Regions from separate parts of the Planococcus sp. VCh962 genome, predicted to be linked through region 2. Evidence: predicted binding sites of a transcription regulator. Region 2 holds the regulator's gene; the other holds the start of a gene.
The links. Region 2 encodes LexA, which represses DNA repair genes until DNA is damaged. Its sites were predicted from a motif close to CGAACATATGTTCG; they were not measured.

Region 1 (8,589 bases), on a different contig from region 2:
GGCAACAAACATGCCAAGCGGAATATCGACATCCACTTTTTTCAGATTGTTTTCATTTGCTCCGCGGATAGAAATTGCGCGGCCATCAGACTCTCGGCGCTCTAAAGGCAATGGAATAAATTTCGATCCATTCAAATATTGGCCGGTCAATGATTTCTTATTCTTCATCACTTTTTCAGGTGTGCCTGCGGCGATGATTTCGCCTCCATGTACACCTGCCCCTGGTCCGATATCAATCAAATAATCAGCCGCGAGCATGGTATCTTCATCGTGTTCTACAACGATTAATGTATTGCCGAGATCCCGCATTTCTTTTAAAGCGCCGATCAAGCGGTCGTTGTCTCTTTGGTGCAGTCCGATTGACGGCTCGTCCAGGATATACAGCACGCCTGTCAGCCGGGAACCAATTTGCGTTGCAAGCCGGATGCGCTGTGCTTCTCCGCCAGATAAAGTGCCCGATGCCCGGTTTAAAGTCAAATAATCGAGGCCGACATTAATCAGGAAGCTGACCCGTTCACGGATTTCACGGACAATCGCACTGGCAATCTGTGCGTCTTTTTCCGATAAAACAAGGTTCGCAAAAAATTCATCCGCTTCCACAATTGAAAACTCGGAAACCGCCCCAATATGCAGATCGTTCACTTTTACTGCGAGCGTTTCCGGTTTTAAACGAAACCCTTGGCAGGCTGGGCAAGGCTGCTCACCCATGTATTTTTCCATTTGCTCCCGGGTCCAATCTGAAGAAGTTTCCCGGAAGCGGCGATCTACATTGGTTACGACGCCTTCGAAATGAATATGGTTATCCCGGATTTGTCCGTAGTCATTTTCATAACGGAAACGGATTTTGTCATTGCCGGAACCGTAAAGTAAAATCTGGACATGCTCTTCGGGCAGCTCACTGACCGGAGCCGTCATATCAATTTTATAATGTTTGCAGACAGCCTTGAGCATTTGAGGGTAATATTGCGAGCTTGTCGGCTTCCATGGAGCTATTGCATCATTTTCCAGCGATAGACTCCAATCGGGGATGACCAATTCCGGATCCACTTCCAGTTTATGGCCAATTCCATCGCATTCCGCACAAGCGCCGAACGGTGAGTTGAATGAAAACATGCGCGGTTCCAGTTCGCCGATGGAAAAGCCGCAAATCGGACAAGCATGGTGTTCACTGAACAGCAATTCTTCCTGTTCCATGACATCCACCAGAACCCGGCCATCCGCAATTCTCAACGCTGATTCCAAGGAATCGCTGAGCCGCGGGGCAATGCCTTCTTTCATGATGATCCGGTCGATGACCACTTCAATGGAATGTTTCTTGTTTTTATCCAGGTCGATATTATCATCAAGATCAATCAAATCGCCATTGACACGAACACGGACATAGCCTTGTTTTTTGATGTCCTCCAACAATTTCGCATGCGTTCCTTTTCTGCCCGCTACCACCGGGGCTAAAATCTGCATTTTTGTCCGTTCAGGATACTCCAGCAAACGGTCCACCATTTGCTCAATCGTCTGAGAGGAAATTTCAATGCCGTGATTCGGACAGACTGGTTTGCCGATCCGGGCATACATGAGCCTCATGTAATCATAGATTTCCGTGACCGTTGCTACAGTGGAACGCGGGTTTTTGCTTGTCGTCTTTTGGTCGATTGATATCGCCGGCGACAACCCTTCAATCAAGTCGACATCCGGTTTATCCATTTGCCCGAGAAATTGGCGGGCATAAGAAGACAGCGATTCGACGTACCTGCGCTGGCCTTCTGCATAAATCGTATCAAATGCCAAAGAAGACTTGCCCGAACCGGAAAGGCCTGTCATGACCACCAGCTGATCCCGTGGTATAACGACGTCTATATTTTTTAAATTATGCGCACGCGCACCTTGTATACGTATTTCCTGATTTTTCAAGTTTTATCACCCTTCCGCTTTCAATTCGAGCACAGTGTCCCGAAGTTCGGCTGCCCGTTCGAAATCGAGCGCTTTTGCCGCTTCTTTCATTTCTTTCTCCAGCAGTGTAATCAGTTTCATGCGGTCTTCTTTTTTGAGTTTCTTCCCTGCTGCCGCTTTTGAAACATATTCTTCCGTCTCTTCCGCTGCTGTAGTAGCCCGGATGACGTCCCGGATTTTCTTTTGTATGGTAATCGGTGTAATGCCGTGTTTTTCATTGTAAGCAGCCTGTATGGTGCGCCGGCGAGTCGTTTCATCGATGGCTTTTCGCATTGAATCGGTCATTTTATCGGCGTACATAATTACATGGCCATTGGCATTCCGCGCTGCGCGCCCCATTGTCTGAATAAGCGAACGCTCTGAGCGCAGGAAGCCTTCTTTGTCTGCATCAAGAATGGTCACCAAGGAGACTTCCGGAATATCGAGCCCTTCCCGGAGCAGGTTAATGCCGACCAGGACGTCATACACACCCATCCGCAATTCCCGGATGATCTCAATCCGCTCTAATGTCTTAATCTCTGAATGCAGGTAATTGACTTTTATGCCTGCTTCTTTTAAATATGCGGTCAAATCTTCGGACATTTTTTTCGTCAATGTCGTTACAAGCACCCGTTCATTGCGCTCGGTGCGCTGACGGATCTCATCCATCAAGTCATCAATCTGCCCTTCTATCGGGCGAACTTCAATTGTCGGGTCCAACAGTCCGGTTGGCCGGATAATTTGTTCCACCATTTCCGGTGTATGTTCAAGCTCATATGGCCCTGGCGTCGCTGACACAAAAACGGCCTGGTGGATATGCTTCTCGAATTCATCAAATGTCAGCGGCCGGTTGTCCATAGCAGAAGGCAAACGGAATCCGTGATCCACCAACACTTTTTTGCGTGCCTGGTCACCATTGAACATACCACGGACCTGTGGCAGGGTTACATGGCTTTCATCCACTACCAGAAGGAAATCATCCGGGAAATAATCAATGAGCGTATAAGGCTGGGCACCTGGCGGCCGCAGCGTCAAATGGCGGGAGTAGTTCTCGATGCCCGAACAAAAGCCCATTTCACGCATCATTTCCAAATCATAACGCGTGCGCTGTTCGAGGCGCTGAGCTTCTAACAGTTTATCTTCTGCCCGCATTTCCTTTAATCGCTCTTCAAGTTCCGCTTCAATGTTTTCAATGGCTTTGACCATTTTTTCTTCCCGCGTAACAAAGTGAGATGCAGGGAAAATGGCAACATGTTCCCGTTCGCCGATAATTTCGCCCGTTAAAGCATCCACTTCACGGATCCGGTCAATCTCATCTCCGAAAAATTCAACGCGCAAGCAGCGTTCATCGCGGGATGCCGGAAAGATTTCCACTACATCTCCCCGCACCCGGAAAGTTCCGCGGATAAAATTGATATCGTTCCGCTCATATTGGACATCGACCAATTTTCGCAAAAGCTGGTTGCGCTCGATTTCCATCCCTTTTCTAAGAGATACCACAAGCTCCCGGTATTCCTTCGGTGAACCAAGTCCGTAAATGCACGATACGGAAGCAATGACAATGACATCATCCCGTTCAAACAGCGAACTTGTCGCTGAGTGCCGCAATTTGTCGATTTCATCGTTGATGCTGGCATCTTTTTCTATATAAGTATCTGATTGCGGCACATAAGCTTCCGGCTGATAATAATCATAATAGCTGACGAAGTATTCAACCGCATTATCCGGAAAGAATTCCTTGAATTCGCTGTAAAGTTGTCCAGCTAAAGTTTTGTTATGGGCCATGACCAATGTGGGTTTTTTTACTTGCTGAATCACATTTGACATGGTGTACGTTTTCCCCGTACCTGTTGCTCCAAGTAAGGTTTGGCAACGCTTGCCGTTTATGATTCCCTGAGTCAGCTCAGCAATCGCTTGAGGCTGATCGCCTGCAGGTTCATAAGGCGCCTGGAGTTTGAATTCCTGTTTCATAATCGATGTCCTCCTGTTTGTTTCACTCTCTCTATTTTATCATATGCCCTAAAAATCCCCTAACAAAAAGCGAACGTATGTTTTTTAGCTTGTCTATTTTGAGGCAAAATAAAAAAACCGCTCATTGAGAGCGGTTTTTCGTTATTCTTCATCGCATTTTAAAGCCTGCAATTGGGCTGAATATTTGGCAAATGATTCACGGTCGTTAGTGTCCAGGGCTTGGTCGATAAGCGTCATTAGCTGCTCTTCTTGCTGCGAGCGGTGAACATGCTTTAAAAATAAATCCAAATAGATATCATTAAGCAGTTTTTCCGCTTCTGTAATTTTCTTTGTTTGAGCCATCGCTTTCATGAAGTCAGCATAAGAATAATAGTTTTCCATTCTTCATCACCCCGAATGCTTTTCATTAGTATACATTAAAAGCATATCAATAATCAATCGTTTTTTGAAAATTCCAATGAAATAGAAAATATTTTATTTTTAGATTAAAGCCATTGCTAATCTTCCATTTATTGTTACAATATTGAGGTATAGTAAATTTAGGGTGTATAAGTAAATGGGCAAAATGAATCATCACTCTTCCTCATATACGGTATGCAGCAACACCTATGCACTTTTGCCGTATGTAGAGGGACATCGGACGTGGACGCGTGTAATTGAAGATCGAAGTGAATTCATTGTGGAAGAATCGGTTTATAAAATCGTGAGCTCTTCTTGTACTTTTTACAGAGGATCAATAGAAAGCGCTACCCTTTATTCTCAAAAAGCAGTTCGCGTCAAACATAAACCGCCCATCATCATTGGTGAGTATTATGGCAATCCACTCCTATTCTTCCCTACGCATTCTCCGAAAAACAAAGAATCGGTTTGGTTTAATTTTGATGCTGTGGAGTTGGTGGAAAGCGATGACACTGGAAAAGGCAGCATTGTTTATTTAAGCAATGGCGTGACGGTCCCGCTTGATGTGTCCCCTGTGGCTCTAAGAAACCAGCATTCTTTTGCCGGTTCTTTGCGCAGGTTTTTTAAAAATGCTCAGCAAGTCCATCAGCATCAAATGGTATATTTGACTAAACGCAGATATCCCCCTAGAAGACAACATCCTCTTGATTGAGTTTTCCAATTGAAATGGCAAAGAGGCAGGCAGAAACTGCTGCTTTTAAGGTATCAAGCTCATATATGTATAGCTCTGCCTCTTTGCACTTTCCCCCTGCATCCGGACCTCAATTAAAAAGCGAGTTAAATTTCCTGATAAGACATCGCCAAATAAACGCGCAGCAATTCTTCCACCCGGTTGCGCAGGCGCACATTCAAATAGCGCCGGTGGTCCTCATAGCCTCCATGATAAAATACATATTCGGTAAAAGTATCGTCTCCAGTGCCTTTAATCATTTTCATATGGTGCTTGCGCATATGAATCTTCGTTTCTTGCAGCTCTTTATGAACCTGCTTGATGGCACCATCCACTAATTCAATATACGGCCTCTTCAGTTTAAAAGCCCCTTTTTCGAATAAAGCGCGGTCACGTTCCAAAATGATCAATACCATCGGCAAATAGATAGCTTTTTCAAAATGGACAATTTCCTCTTGTGAGATTAACGGCATTTTTACACCTCCTCAAAAAGGGAACGTTTGTTCTCTTTTCAATTTTACTCTGAATTGATTAAATTGCAAGACGTGAACGAAAAAAAATCTGTGCCATTGCTGGCACAGATTTTTTATATTCCGATGTGGCAAAACTATTTAATGGAACGGTAAACCCATAGCGAACCGACAAAGAAAATTGATGACACCCACATAAAGGCTTCATGAGAAAACCAGACAGCTGTCGATATGCCCATAAACGATAGAATCGTGAAAATTCCTGCGAACATCCGGCTTTGCAGATCCCGCTGATGTTCCCGTTGCCGCCCATCCCGGTTTTCCAAGTAATGGCGCATCCGTTCCGGCTCTTCGAGATAATTGATGATTTTTTGCGGCAAAACACGGAGTGGCCCTGTGGCATTGATTGCCCAGCGCAGCACGTCTTCTTTGCCGATAATTCTTTTGCCTTCTTTTTGAGATGCCGCCCATTCCAATATGCGCGGCCGGGCGAGCGCCAATAAATCAATAGCGGGGTCCAGCACATGGAGGACGCCTACAAAGATTGATGTAGCCCGGCCGAAAAATGCAAATTCGGCAGGCAGCTGTACAGGCTGCGTCCGGACAATGTCTTGTATATCGCGGAGCAATCGCTCTACCACAAAACTGTCCATCTGCATCAATTCATTAGACTGATACGCCGCAACCAGCCGCGCAATGGTGTCCGCTAAAAGATCCCGATCCGCATGCGGCAGGAGGAAACGCAATTCTTCGAGTGCATCCAGCACTTGGTCGTAATTTTGGAAAACGATGCCTTCAGCTATCCGCAACACTGCTTGTGCATCTGATTTGGAAATAGTTCCTGTCATACCGAAATCAATCAGCACAATGGTACCGTCCGGTTTTAACAAAATATTGCCGCCATGCGGATCGGCATGGAATTGGCCGCCATTAAGGACCTGTTCCAAAAACAAAATGAATAACCGTTCTGCGATGGCATGGCGGTCAAGATGATGTTTCTCAATAAAAGCGAGGTCGGTGATGCGCGCGCCTTCAATCCACTCCATTACCAGTACGCGGCGCGTTGAAAGATCGTCAAAATAAACCGGAAAACGAATGCCTTCCATCTCTTTAAAACGGTCGGCAAACGAACGGCCGCTTTGAAGTTCCTGCAAAAAGTTCAGCTCTGCTCCGATTGTTTCGGTCATTTCCCGGTACAATTGCCGGAAGTCGATTTGTTTGGACAGCGGCGTGAACGTTTTCATCATCCAGACAACAATTCGCATCGCTTGAAAATCTGCACGCAGAATACGGTCTGTACCCGGCCGTTGGACTTTTACAGCCACTTCCGTTCCGTCTTTTAGCACGCCTTTGTAAACTTCCCCGATGGAGGCTGATGCCACGGCAGTATCCGATAAATCGGTTAAAAAACTGGAGTATGGGGAGTTCCAGTCTTTTTCAAGAACCGAAACGATTTTTTTGCGCTCTACCGAAGGTACCCGGTCTGTCAAACCTTCAAGTTCCTGAAGAAAGGTAGGGGGCATAATATCCGCCCGTGTCGATAAAAACTGCCCCAGTTTAATCATAAGCCCGCCAAGCTTCAAGGCAAGAATCTTATAGTTTTTCGCTTGCTTCGTAACAAGCTTTTCCCACTTCTCCTCAACAAGCGGATTCCAATTCCCGCGGTGACGGCGCTGGAAAAGCATCGCTTGCGTGTAAAATTTAATGGCCATATAAACAATCCGATAAATGCGGATTAAAGCGATACGGTTCATAAAAAAAGACCCCTCTCTGCGCTTAATTATAGAGTCTGATGGCGGAATAGTCCAAAAAGTGGTATGTTTTTAACGGATGGAACGATTAAAAGGGGGATGGAAATGGACACAATTCATTATGAACAGCATGGAAATTTGGCCTTTATCACATTGAACCGGCCGGATTCCATGAATGCCTTCAACTACGATATGCTGGCTGAACTGGGCCAAGTGGTCGAAGCGATCCGGATTAACCCGGATATCCGGGTAGTCATCTTTACAGGCGCTGGAGAAAAGGCATTTAGTGTCGGAGCGGACTTGAAAGAGCGCAAGACATTGACTGAACAGCATGTGAAACGCAATATCTTTAAAATCGGGGAAGTTTTTACTACAATTGAAAACTTGCCGCAGCCGACCATCGCCATGATTAATGGTTTTGCCTTCGGCGGTGGAATGGAGTTGGCACTTGCTTGTGATTTCCGTATCATCGCGGACGATACACTGCTCGGTTTGACTGAAACCAGCCTTGCTATTATTCCAGGAGCCGGAGGCACACAACGGCTGCCGCGTTTGATCGGCGAGTCAAAAGCGATGGAACTGATTTTGACGGCACGCCGATTAAAACCGGCTGAAGCGCTGGACTACGGCCTCGTCACCAAAGTAGCGCCGCGCAACGAGCTGGTCGACGTCACCGCCCAGTTTGCTGATATGATGCTGGCTAACGGCCCAATTGCCTTGCAGCAAGCGAAATTTGCCATTAAAAATGGCATGAACGCCGATTTACAGACCGGCCTGAACATCGAACGAAAAGCTTACGAGCTGACCATTCCGACAGAGGACCGGGTTGAGGCATTGATGGCATTCAGCGAAAAACGAAAACCCATGTTTAAAGGAAAATAATCTCGGATTAAAAAAGCCGTGCAGCTGCACGGCTTTTTTTGATTGGCTTTGTTTCCCACCAAGAGATCATTTCGATTTTTTCAAACCACTCCAAGAAAGAAGCAGCAATTCTTTACAGCGCTCTTTCTTTTTCTATCCACCAGAAATTTTCTGATCATTGAAGCTCTTATGCAAAAAAACTTTTTACGAATTAAAAGGCTTTAATTATGTTTATAATACCTTTACGGAATAGCAGGATATATTGACTAAGCAAAAAACATTTTCGCATCCGAAAAAAAATTAATAGTTCGTTTGTATGTATAAATGGTAAAGCAAATGGGTATTTCTATATTAATCATCGCTAAAAGACAAAAAAGAATTAAGGCTATGCTGGTTTCAAAATCGCAGGAGGTGAAAGATGGCAATGGCAAAGTCAGACACTCCTTTAAAAACCCCTATTTGGACCTTGGGCATTTTGAAT
Region 2 (8,589 bases):
GGGGCAGCGTAGCGACGAGACAGCCGAGACCCTGCAACGCCTTTTCATGTTTCGAAGCTAGCGCAGCGATGCAACGCTTTTTCATGTCTCGAAGCTAGCGCAGCGATACAGAGAGAGAGACAGGAGCGGATCTGTGGGGTGAAATATCGGTTAAGGGATGATCGCTAATACAATTTTCAATTTTCTTAACAAGCTAAAAAAGCACTCATTAAGAGTGCTTTTTCCATTGCCTTATTTCTTTTTTTTCAAAACCAGCTTTAGTCCGGCTTCCCCTTCTGCTCCGATGAAAAATTCAACCATCGGTCCCGTTCTCGCCACTCCTCTGACATGCAATTCTATTGTATCTAGGCTATAGTCCGATAATCCTTTTACCATTTCATTGATCTGCTCCATCGAAACCGGCAAAACTTTTCCGACTCCTGCCATTTGCGTATTGAAACTTTCTTTTTCTCGCGATTCTTCTTTTTCAATCACTGGCATGTAGAAAACGAACTCTTCTTGTTCAGGCATAATATTCCCTCCCATTTTTTAAGTTCTTTTCTTCTCCTATCCCTGTTTTGCAGCTATTTGAAACGTAAGGAGAAAGAGCTTTCTCACTAAACTTACTGCGTTGGTGGAGAAAACCTAAAGAATAGAATTCGCCGGCTATTTCAAGGAACGAAAAAAAGCACTCCATGAGAGTGCTTTTTATTTTTTAGCAGGTTTATTAGAAGCTTTATTCATTTGAGCCATCATTTGATTGATTTTTTTCTGAGACGGTTTTTGTCCCATTTGCATCATCATAATACGTAGCATTTCTTCATTAATCGGTGGATTGTCTTTCAAATACTTCATCATATATTGACGAGCGATGAAAAAGCCAAGCGCAACACCTGCGATCAACGCCACGATAACGATTACGATCCAGATCCAAGTAGCCATTCATGTTACCTCCTTCGCGTTGCATAAATAAGTAGTGCACCACATTGGATTATACTATAAAATCCGGCCCATGACCATAAGATCAAAATAATAAAAGCGGAAGCATTGTTCCGCTTCCGCTTTTATGTCATTTTATTGTTCGTTGATTAAGTTCTTGACTTTCGCCACTACATTTTCTGGTGTGAAGCCGAATTCTTTCATGATGCGCTCGCCTGGCGCGCTGGCACCAAAGCGGTCAATTGAAAGGATATCGCCTTCATCGCCTGTATAGCGTTCCCAGCCGAATGAAGAGCCCATTTCGATTGCCAAACGTTTTTTGACCGTTTTCGGAATAACCGATTGCTTGTATTCTTTGTCTTGTTTTTCAAATCGATCCCAAGATGGCATAGATACAACAGAAACCGAAATTCCTTCTTCTGCCAATTGTTTCTGTGCTGCTACCGCAAGGCTCACTTCAGAACCGGTTGCCAATAGCAATGCTTGTGGGTTTTCTGCTGGCGAAACCACATAAGCACCTTTTTCAACACCGTTTGCTGCCAAGTCGTTCGTGTGCTCAAGCACAGGCAGGTTTTGGCGTGAAAGAACCAATAGCGTTGGCGCAGTTTTCGCAGTCAAAGCCAGTTTCCAAGCCGCTTTTGTTTCATTCGCATCCGCAGGGCGGACAACGCTCAAATTCGGCATTGCGCGAAGCGAAGCCAAATGCTCAACAGGTTCGTGAGTAGGGCCATCTTCTCCAACCGCTACACTGTCGTGAGTGAATACAAATGTTACCGGAAGGCCCATCAAAGCCGCAAGGCGGATTGCTGGACGTACATAGTCACTGAATACGAAGAATGTGCCGCCAAATACATGAAGGCCACCGTGTAGTGCCATACCGTTTAAGGCAGTCCCCATTGCGAATTCACGCACACCAAACCAGATATTGCGTCCAGTTGGATTTTCAGCATCAAAGTCGCCTCCGCCTTTGATGTTTGTTTTGTTCGATCCGGCAAGGTCCGCACTACCACCAAAGAATGAAGGTACAGCTTTCGCGATAGCATTTACCATATCGCCTGAAGAAGCACGGGTAGCTTGCTTTTTGCCTACTTCATAAGTTGGGAAGTCGGCATCGAAGTTCTCAGGAAGTTCTCCTTTGATTGCTCTTTGAAGCTGTGCAGCCAGTTCAGGATGCTGTGCTTCATACTCAGCATACAGTTCGTTCCAAGCCGTTTCAGCGTTGCCGCCTAATTCTTCTGTTGCTTGTTTGAACGTTTCGTATACTTCGTCCGGCACGTGGAAATCCTGGTCGAATGTCCACTCGTAATATTCTTTCGCCAATTTCATTTCATCTTCGCCCAGTGGTGCACCGTGCGCATCCGCTTTACCGGATTTATTCGGAGCTCCGTAACCGATGACGGTTTTTACTTCGATAATTGTCGGTTTGTCAGATGATTGTTTAGCTTGAGCGATTTTCTCAGACAAATCGTCCAATTCATTGCCGTTTTCAACGCGCAAATAGTTCCAGCCGTAAGACTCAAAGCGTTTCTTAATATCTTCAGAGAAGCTCATGTGAAGATCGCCGTCTAATGAGATGTCATTGCTGTCATAAAGTACTACCAATTTATTTAACTTCAAATGGCCAGCCAGTGAAATAGCTTCACCTGCAACGCCTTCCATCAAGTCGCCATCTCCGCATAAAGCGAATGTGTGATGGTCTACAACATTCAAGTTTTCTTTGTTGTATGTAGCCGCTAAATGGCGTTCTGCCATTGCCATTCCAACCGCCATACCAATTCCTTGGCCAAGAGGACCTGTGGTTGCTTCCACGCCTTCTGTGTGGCCGTATTCAGGGTGTCCTGGAGTTTTCGAATCCCATTGGCGGAAGTTTTTGATTTCATCCAATGTAAGGCCGTAACCGCTCAAATGAAGCAAGCTATATAAAAGCATTGAACCGTGTCCAGCCGACAAGACAAAACGGTCACGGTTGAACCATTTAGGGTTTTTCGGATTATGGTGCATATGTTTCGTCCATAATGTATAAGCCATAGGAGCAGCTCCCATAGGCAATCCAGGATGCCCGGAATTAGCTTTCTCGATAGCATCAATGGAAAGTGTGCGAATCGTAGTCACTGCAAGTTGATCTGCATGGTTTGACATAAAAAAACATCCTCTCTAGAACAAAATTTCATCCCTTACTAGTGTAGTCAACAATAGAAAAGAATACAACGAAAAAGAGAATAAGTATTAATTTAAATACTTATTCTCCCGGATATTCTTGATTTTTTCTGGAGTTACATCGTCGCCATTCGGATCGATCACTTTTACGTTTTCAATGGTTCCGCGCATCGTTTTCCGGAATGTCTGCAAATACTCTTGACGAAGTAAAGATTGTTCTTTTGCTTCTTCTATAGACAAGCCCGCTTTTTTAGATTTTCGTGATAATTCATTAATTCGATTTAATTTATCTGGTGATAACATCAAACCCCACCTTTCTTCTTACATATCGTACAAAAGAAGATGGTTTTCTGCAATATATTAGCCCTGTTTCATTTGTTCGAATTCTTTATAACGGCGATGGACAGTCGCTTTGCTTGCCTGGTAGCCAAATCCTTGCAGCGTAACGGCGATTTCATGGAAGGTCAGTCCGTTTTCCTTTAAGCTGACGATTTGGTCAATCGGCAAATCAAGGCGCTCCCTTCCTTCCGGATTGCCTTTCCCTTTTAGATTCTTTTCGGGTTTATAGCCGTTTTCAACAGCACGTTTCATGCCTCGTTTAATTTTGGCGTTATGTATTTTTCGCTGGTATTCCTCTACGATCGCTAAAATTTCCAGCACCATATCATCCATATCATTCAAGGCAATCGGTCCTTGGTCAGATAAAGTGTAGACTTCCACGCCGTATTTTTTCATGACATGCAAAAGCGCGATGCGGGCATGCCCTCGTCCAAGACGCGTTTCATCCTGGATAAAAACAGCATCTACTTTTTCCGTCTTGATGCAGTTAAGCATTTCCAACAAGCCTTCTCGGTCCATTTCATAGCCGCTATGCTGATCAGAAAATATTTGGTCCACAATATAGCCTTGTTCAAATGCAAATTTTAGCAGCTCTTCTTCCTGTCTCTCGAGCGAAGTTTCCTGTGTATCTTTCGTGGTGCTGACGCGGCAATAAATTAACGCAGTTTTTTTCATTCTGCATCACCTGCCAGCTTGATGGTTTCATCTGGGGTGTATTTGAGTTGGTCACTCGGAATCTTAAGTGATTGGCCGGCAACGATTTTGGCAGTAGTCAATCCGTTTTCCTTCATAATTTCATCGATCCATTGCTGATGGGGAGTGTCTCCACTGAATGATTCAGCCAAAGTCCACAGAGTATCGCCTTCTTCAATTTGGACGTGGCTTACTTGTGTTTTTTCATTGTTATGGGTGATTACCGAAAAAATGGAGAATATAAGAATAAGCGTAAATAATGCTGTAAAATAAGAGTTTTTTCGAATGATTGTCATGTGAACCGCCTCCTAAGAATATGTGTTCGGAATGTATGTTCTTATATTAATGCGAACAAGTGTTTTTGTCAACAAATAAATTCGAACCTATGTTTGCATTTCATATCCCAAGTTGGTATACTATGGGTAGAAAAACATACTGAACAACTAAAAAGAGGTGAAACTGTTGAAAAAAGTATCGAAACGCCAAGAAGATATTTTGACTTTTATAAAAGATGAAGTTCGTGCTAAAGGTTATCCGCCTTCCGTTCGTGAAATCGGAGAAGCAGTTGGCCTGGCCTCCAGTTCGACTGTCCACGGCCATCTGGCCCGGTTGGAAAGCAAAGGACTGATCCGCCGTGACCCGACTAAACCGAGAGCCATTGAAATCATTAGCACAGAAGATGCGCTAATTGAAAGAAATCCAGTGTTGCATGTTCCGTTGATCGGGAAAGTTACTGCAGGGCTGCCGATTACCGCCATCGAAAATGTGGAAGAGTACTTCCCGCTGCCTCAGACATACGGTACCGAGGATGACCATATTTTCATGCTTGAAATCATGGGTGAAAGTATGATTGAAGCTGGTATTTTAAACGGTGACTACGTTGTAGTTAAACAGCAGCAGACAGCTAACAACGGAGATATTGTCGTTGCGATGACTGCAGATGATGAAGCAACAGTGAAACGCTTTTTCAAAGAAGATAATTACTTCCGCTTGCAGCCTGAAAATTCTTCGATGGATCCGATTATCGTCGATCAAGTTTCTATTCTGGGCAAAGTGGTTGGCGTCTATCGCCAAATCCTATAAAAAAAACGCTGAGAATTTCTTCTCAGCGTTTTTTTATTTTGAGTTCGTCGTAAATTCCATTGCTTGTTTTTCCAATTAATATGCAAGTTATTTAACACAAGAAAATGCCAGCATAACCGGAATTCTTTTGCGCCTCCGGTACTCTGCTTCACTGCTGAAATTTTCCCGTTTAGGTTCCCCTTCACGCAAGGACTCAATCTTAAAGCCTGCCTCCGCTAAGGCATTAAAATATTGTTCGGTGGTTCGATGATGTTTTACGACGATTTTATCCATCCATGGCTCTTTACGTTCGCCGGAATTAAAATAATCATCCACAATCCAATTCCCTCTTTTTTCGCCTTCTTTTTTGCTGATAAAAGAAGAAGTTGTCAAAGGATGCTGAACGCTGAAGACAAATTTGCCGTTATCTTTTAACGCCTGATGCACTTTTTTAAACAGCTCTTGGATATCGGCAACATAGTGAATGGCAAAGCGGGACATAACTATATCAAATTCATTGTGGGGAAACGCATAAGTTTCCATCGTTTCTTGCAGAATGACGCTTTTGGTGCCTTTCAGTTCATTTTTTGCCAGCCAAGCCATCTGATCCGAACCTTCTACACCCGTGTAATGATCCGCTCCAGCCAATAACAGCTCTTTACCGAAGCTGCCTTCTCCGCATCCAAGATCCAGTAGATTCCTGCCTTTCACCTTTCCCAGCAATTCTATGACGATTGGCCTTTCAATGGCATTATTCGGACTTTCTTCCCGGTTTCTTCTTGCCAGAAATTGATTTAAAAAATCTTTCTGATCATACGCACTGGCTCCTTTGAATTCCATTCATGCCCATCCCCTTGTCGGAAAAATCTCTTATTTTAAGTATAAAAAAAGCATGCGCTGCTTGAGCGATGCTTGTTTTTATCAAGATTGGTTGACCACGATATACTTGACAAGATTAATCGTGATGCGATAAATTTTACCGCTGGCTTCATCTGTTACGTCATAAGTTCCGTTTGAAGGGATTTTCCCTAAAGCAGCCTCTTTATCCGTGGCCTGTACAGAAAGGACTATCGTATTCCCTTGGTCAAAATAGAATTCCACTTGAAATGTTTTCATTCACTGACCTCCTCTGTAAGCTCCCTTTAGTTTACCACAACTCAATATTATTGTTGACCGTATATTTGTTTATAAGCGATGACTTTCAATGCCAGCATCTCTTCTTCCGTCAAATCCTGTTCCAGTTTTTGAATGGCTTCCTGATGAGACATCGTTCCGTTTTGGACACCACTCTGGATATTTTTTAATTCTGTAACTCCTACTTTTTGGATCAATACCCGTGTTGCCTGTCCGGTTGAGTTGAATGGCAAGGAACTTTCGTCAGCCGCTTTTGCTTCTTCGATATAGCCAGCAAGTTCAGGATCATTTTCTACATACGATTGGATTTCTTCCAATTGTCCGCTGTTGTTCAGTTGTTCAGTTGCTTCTTCCACCATTTTCTCTGAAGCCATATTGGTACCGAAATAATACACACCAATTGCCCCAAGAAACAGCACGATGAGCAATACAATTAAAATTTTCAATATCTTCATCCAATGCTCCTCCAATATTCATACTTCTAATTAAGACGCCTGTTATTCTATTATGTTACAGATCCCGAAAAAAACAATACCCCGAACCCGGACTCTTTTATTGGAAAGGATCCGGCTTCAGGGTGTTGTTAAAACTCATTTAACTTTTGTTCTTCAGTTTCCGCTGTTCTGCTATCCACCAATCAATATGGTTTAGATCAAAAATAATCATATCGCCATAAGACTGGCTATGCGGAATCTTTCGCTGGGTTATGAATTCTTGTACCTTGTCTTCAGTCATCGGATAATCCGCTGCCTCCAGGTATTTCAGCAAGCTCTTTATCCCTTGAATCTTTGTCATTTAATCACCCCCACAAAATCCTCCTGGCGGCAACCGCCATAGAAAATTCAGTACGGATTATTAAAGAGGGAAAGACTTATATATACATACCCTTATTTCAAAAAAGTAATCTCCCCTGTTTCAGAAGCTGTTCAGCCGAATTTAATTATTTCTTTTAAGCGCTTTTCTTAACCGCCTCTTCTTGAAGTAGTAACCGGCTCCGTGTAATCTTTTATTTTCACCAATTTAACGTCCGCTTTGTTAAAAATATTCAGTTCACCAAATACATCTTCATATTGGACGATGCTTTCAGACAGAGCCATAGCAGTCACGTTTTCTCTTGACTCCGCTTCTACCGTTCTTTCCACTGTAAGTCCTTTTTCCAAAAAATACTGGATGACGAATTTCTTCACGCTTTCACCTCCTCCTTTAAATTTTCTTCAGCAGGAAGGCATATCCCTTTTGAATTTTATTTAAAGATAGCAATTACATAAAATCAGTTAAAAAGTCCCTGCCTTCTTTTTTTCCATATAAAAACCGTCAGCATTTAAATGCTGACGGTCATTGATCAATAATATTTCTCTATTTTAATTTCCTAACTGTTTTATCTGTTCCACAATGCCGGTGATTTCTTGAAGGGATTTGAATGCTTCCGTGTTTTCCAATACTTCGGAATCGAGTTTGCCATTCTCTATATTATCCAAGTATAAATCGATTCCTTCAATCGCCCGATTGTTTTGATTGACCACTTGTTGATGAAGATCCGCACCAAGTTCGGGTGCCTCAAGTTGATTGAATTCTTCAATCGTTGCTTTCATTTCCTCCAACCGTGCTTCAAGTTCACGGGCCGCTTGTTCGTCGTTGACTGCTTGTTTTGCCAAATCAGGAACTTCCTGAGCAAAAGCACTGGCTTCATTGGCGTACTCTGTTGCTTCGGTTGCGTAATTCAATGTATCGGTGACTCCATCTAGAGCAGAACAGCCGCTCAGCAAAATACCACTGGCCAACAATATCGCTAGGTATTTTTTCTTCATCTATTTTCCTCCATATATGCTGTAATGGTGGTATCAGTATAGCACGGCCGAAAAAATCCTCCTAAGAATATGACCACCTTCAATAACAGATTCAGGTTAATTAAAAAACCGCCGGAGCCTCAGAGCCTCAACGGTTTTCTTGTTAATATACCTTCAGATGTTGTGCGCGTTCCCGCAAGGAGAATCCAATGCCTATTAAGCCCTAGCGTTTGTTCGATCTCTGGATTTTTTTATTTATGCGTACCTGTAAAGAAGAAATGGACCATATTGAAAACCAGGAATTGGCCATCCTTATCTTCACTCGTTTTCCTCATAAAAAACCCGGTTTATACCAAAGAAGCATATTACCAAAAATAATCCCTCTGCCAAATGAAAGCAGAGGGATTTATTATTTAGTCAACTAGCATTACCTTGACAATATTATCGACTGGCAATTGTTTCATTCCAAATGGTTCATCAAAGACAATTGTTCTCGTCT

Region 1: the regulator LexA is predicted to act here: its motif matches at 3,968-3,981, upstream of uvrB (excinuclease ABC subunit UvrB).

Annotation. Positions count from the first base shown of each region.
Region 1 is NZ_JBYLHS010000007.1:123,912-132,500, forward strand. It holds gene uvrA (excinuclease ABC subunit UvrA) at 1-1,908, opposite strand, end outside; gene uvrB (excinuclease ABC subunit UvrB) at 1,915-3,897, opposite strand; gene AC3AQ9_RS16585 (IDEAL domain-containing protein) at 4,039-4,278, opposite strand; gene AC3AQ9_RS16590 (competence protein ComK) at 4,454-5,008, shown strand; gene AC3AQ9_RS16595 (YhjD family protein) at 5,134-5,499, opposite strand; gene AC3AQ9_RS16600 (ABC1 kinase family protein) at 5,634-7,250, opposite strand; gene AC3AQ9_RS16605 (enoyl-CoA hydratase-related protein) at 7,353-8,129, shown strand; gene AC3AQ9_RS16610 (DUF5658 family protein) at 8,527-8,589, shown strand, end outside.
Region 2 is NZ_JBYLHS010000001.1:350,010-358,598, reverse strand. It holds gene AC3AQ9_RS01840 (hypothetical protein) at 232-510, opposite strand; gene AC3AQ9_RS01835 (YneF family protein) at 688-921, opposite strand; gene tkt (transketolase) at 1,054-3,057, opposite strand; gene AC3AQ9_RS01825 (DUF896 domain-containing protein) at 3,145-3,378, opposite strand; gene AC3AQ9_RS01820 (YneB family resolvase-like protein) at 3,436-4,089, opposite strand; gene yneA (cell division suppressor protein YneA) at 4,086-4,403, opposite strand; gene lexA (transcriptional repressor LexA) at 4,570-5,190, shown strand; gene AC3AQ9_RS01805 (class I SAM-dependent DNA methyltransferase) at 5,278-6,009, opposite strand; gene AC3AQ9_RS01800 (hypothetical protein) at 6,091-6,285, opposite strand; gene AC3AQ9_RS01795 (hypothetical protein) at 6,333-6,758, opposite strand; gene AC3AQ9_RS01790 (hypothetical protein) at 6,898-7,098, opposite strand; gene AC3AQ9_RS01785 (hypothetical protein) at 7,266-7,490, opposite strand; gene AC3AQ9_RS01780 (DUF6376 family protein) at 7,665-8,111, opposite strand; gene AC3AQ9_RS01775 (YolD-like family protein) at 8,504-8,589, opposite strand, start outside.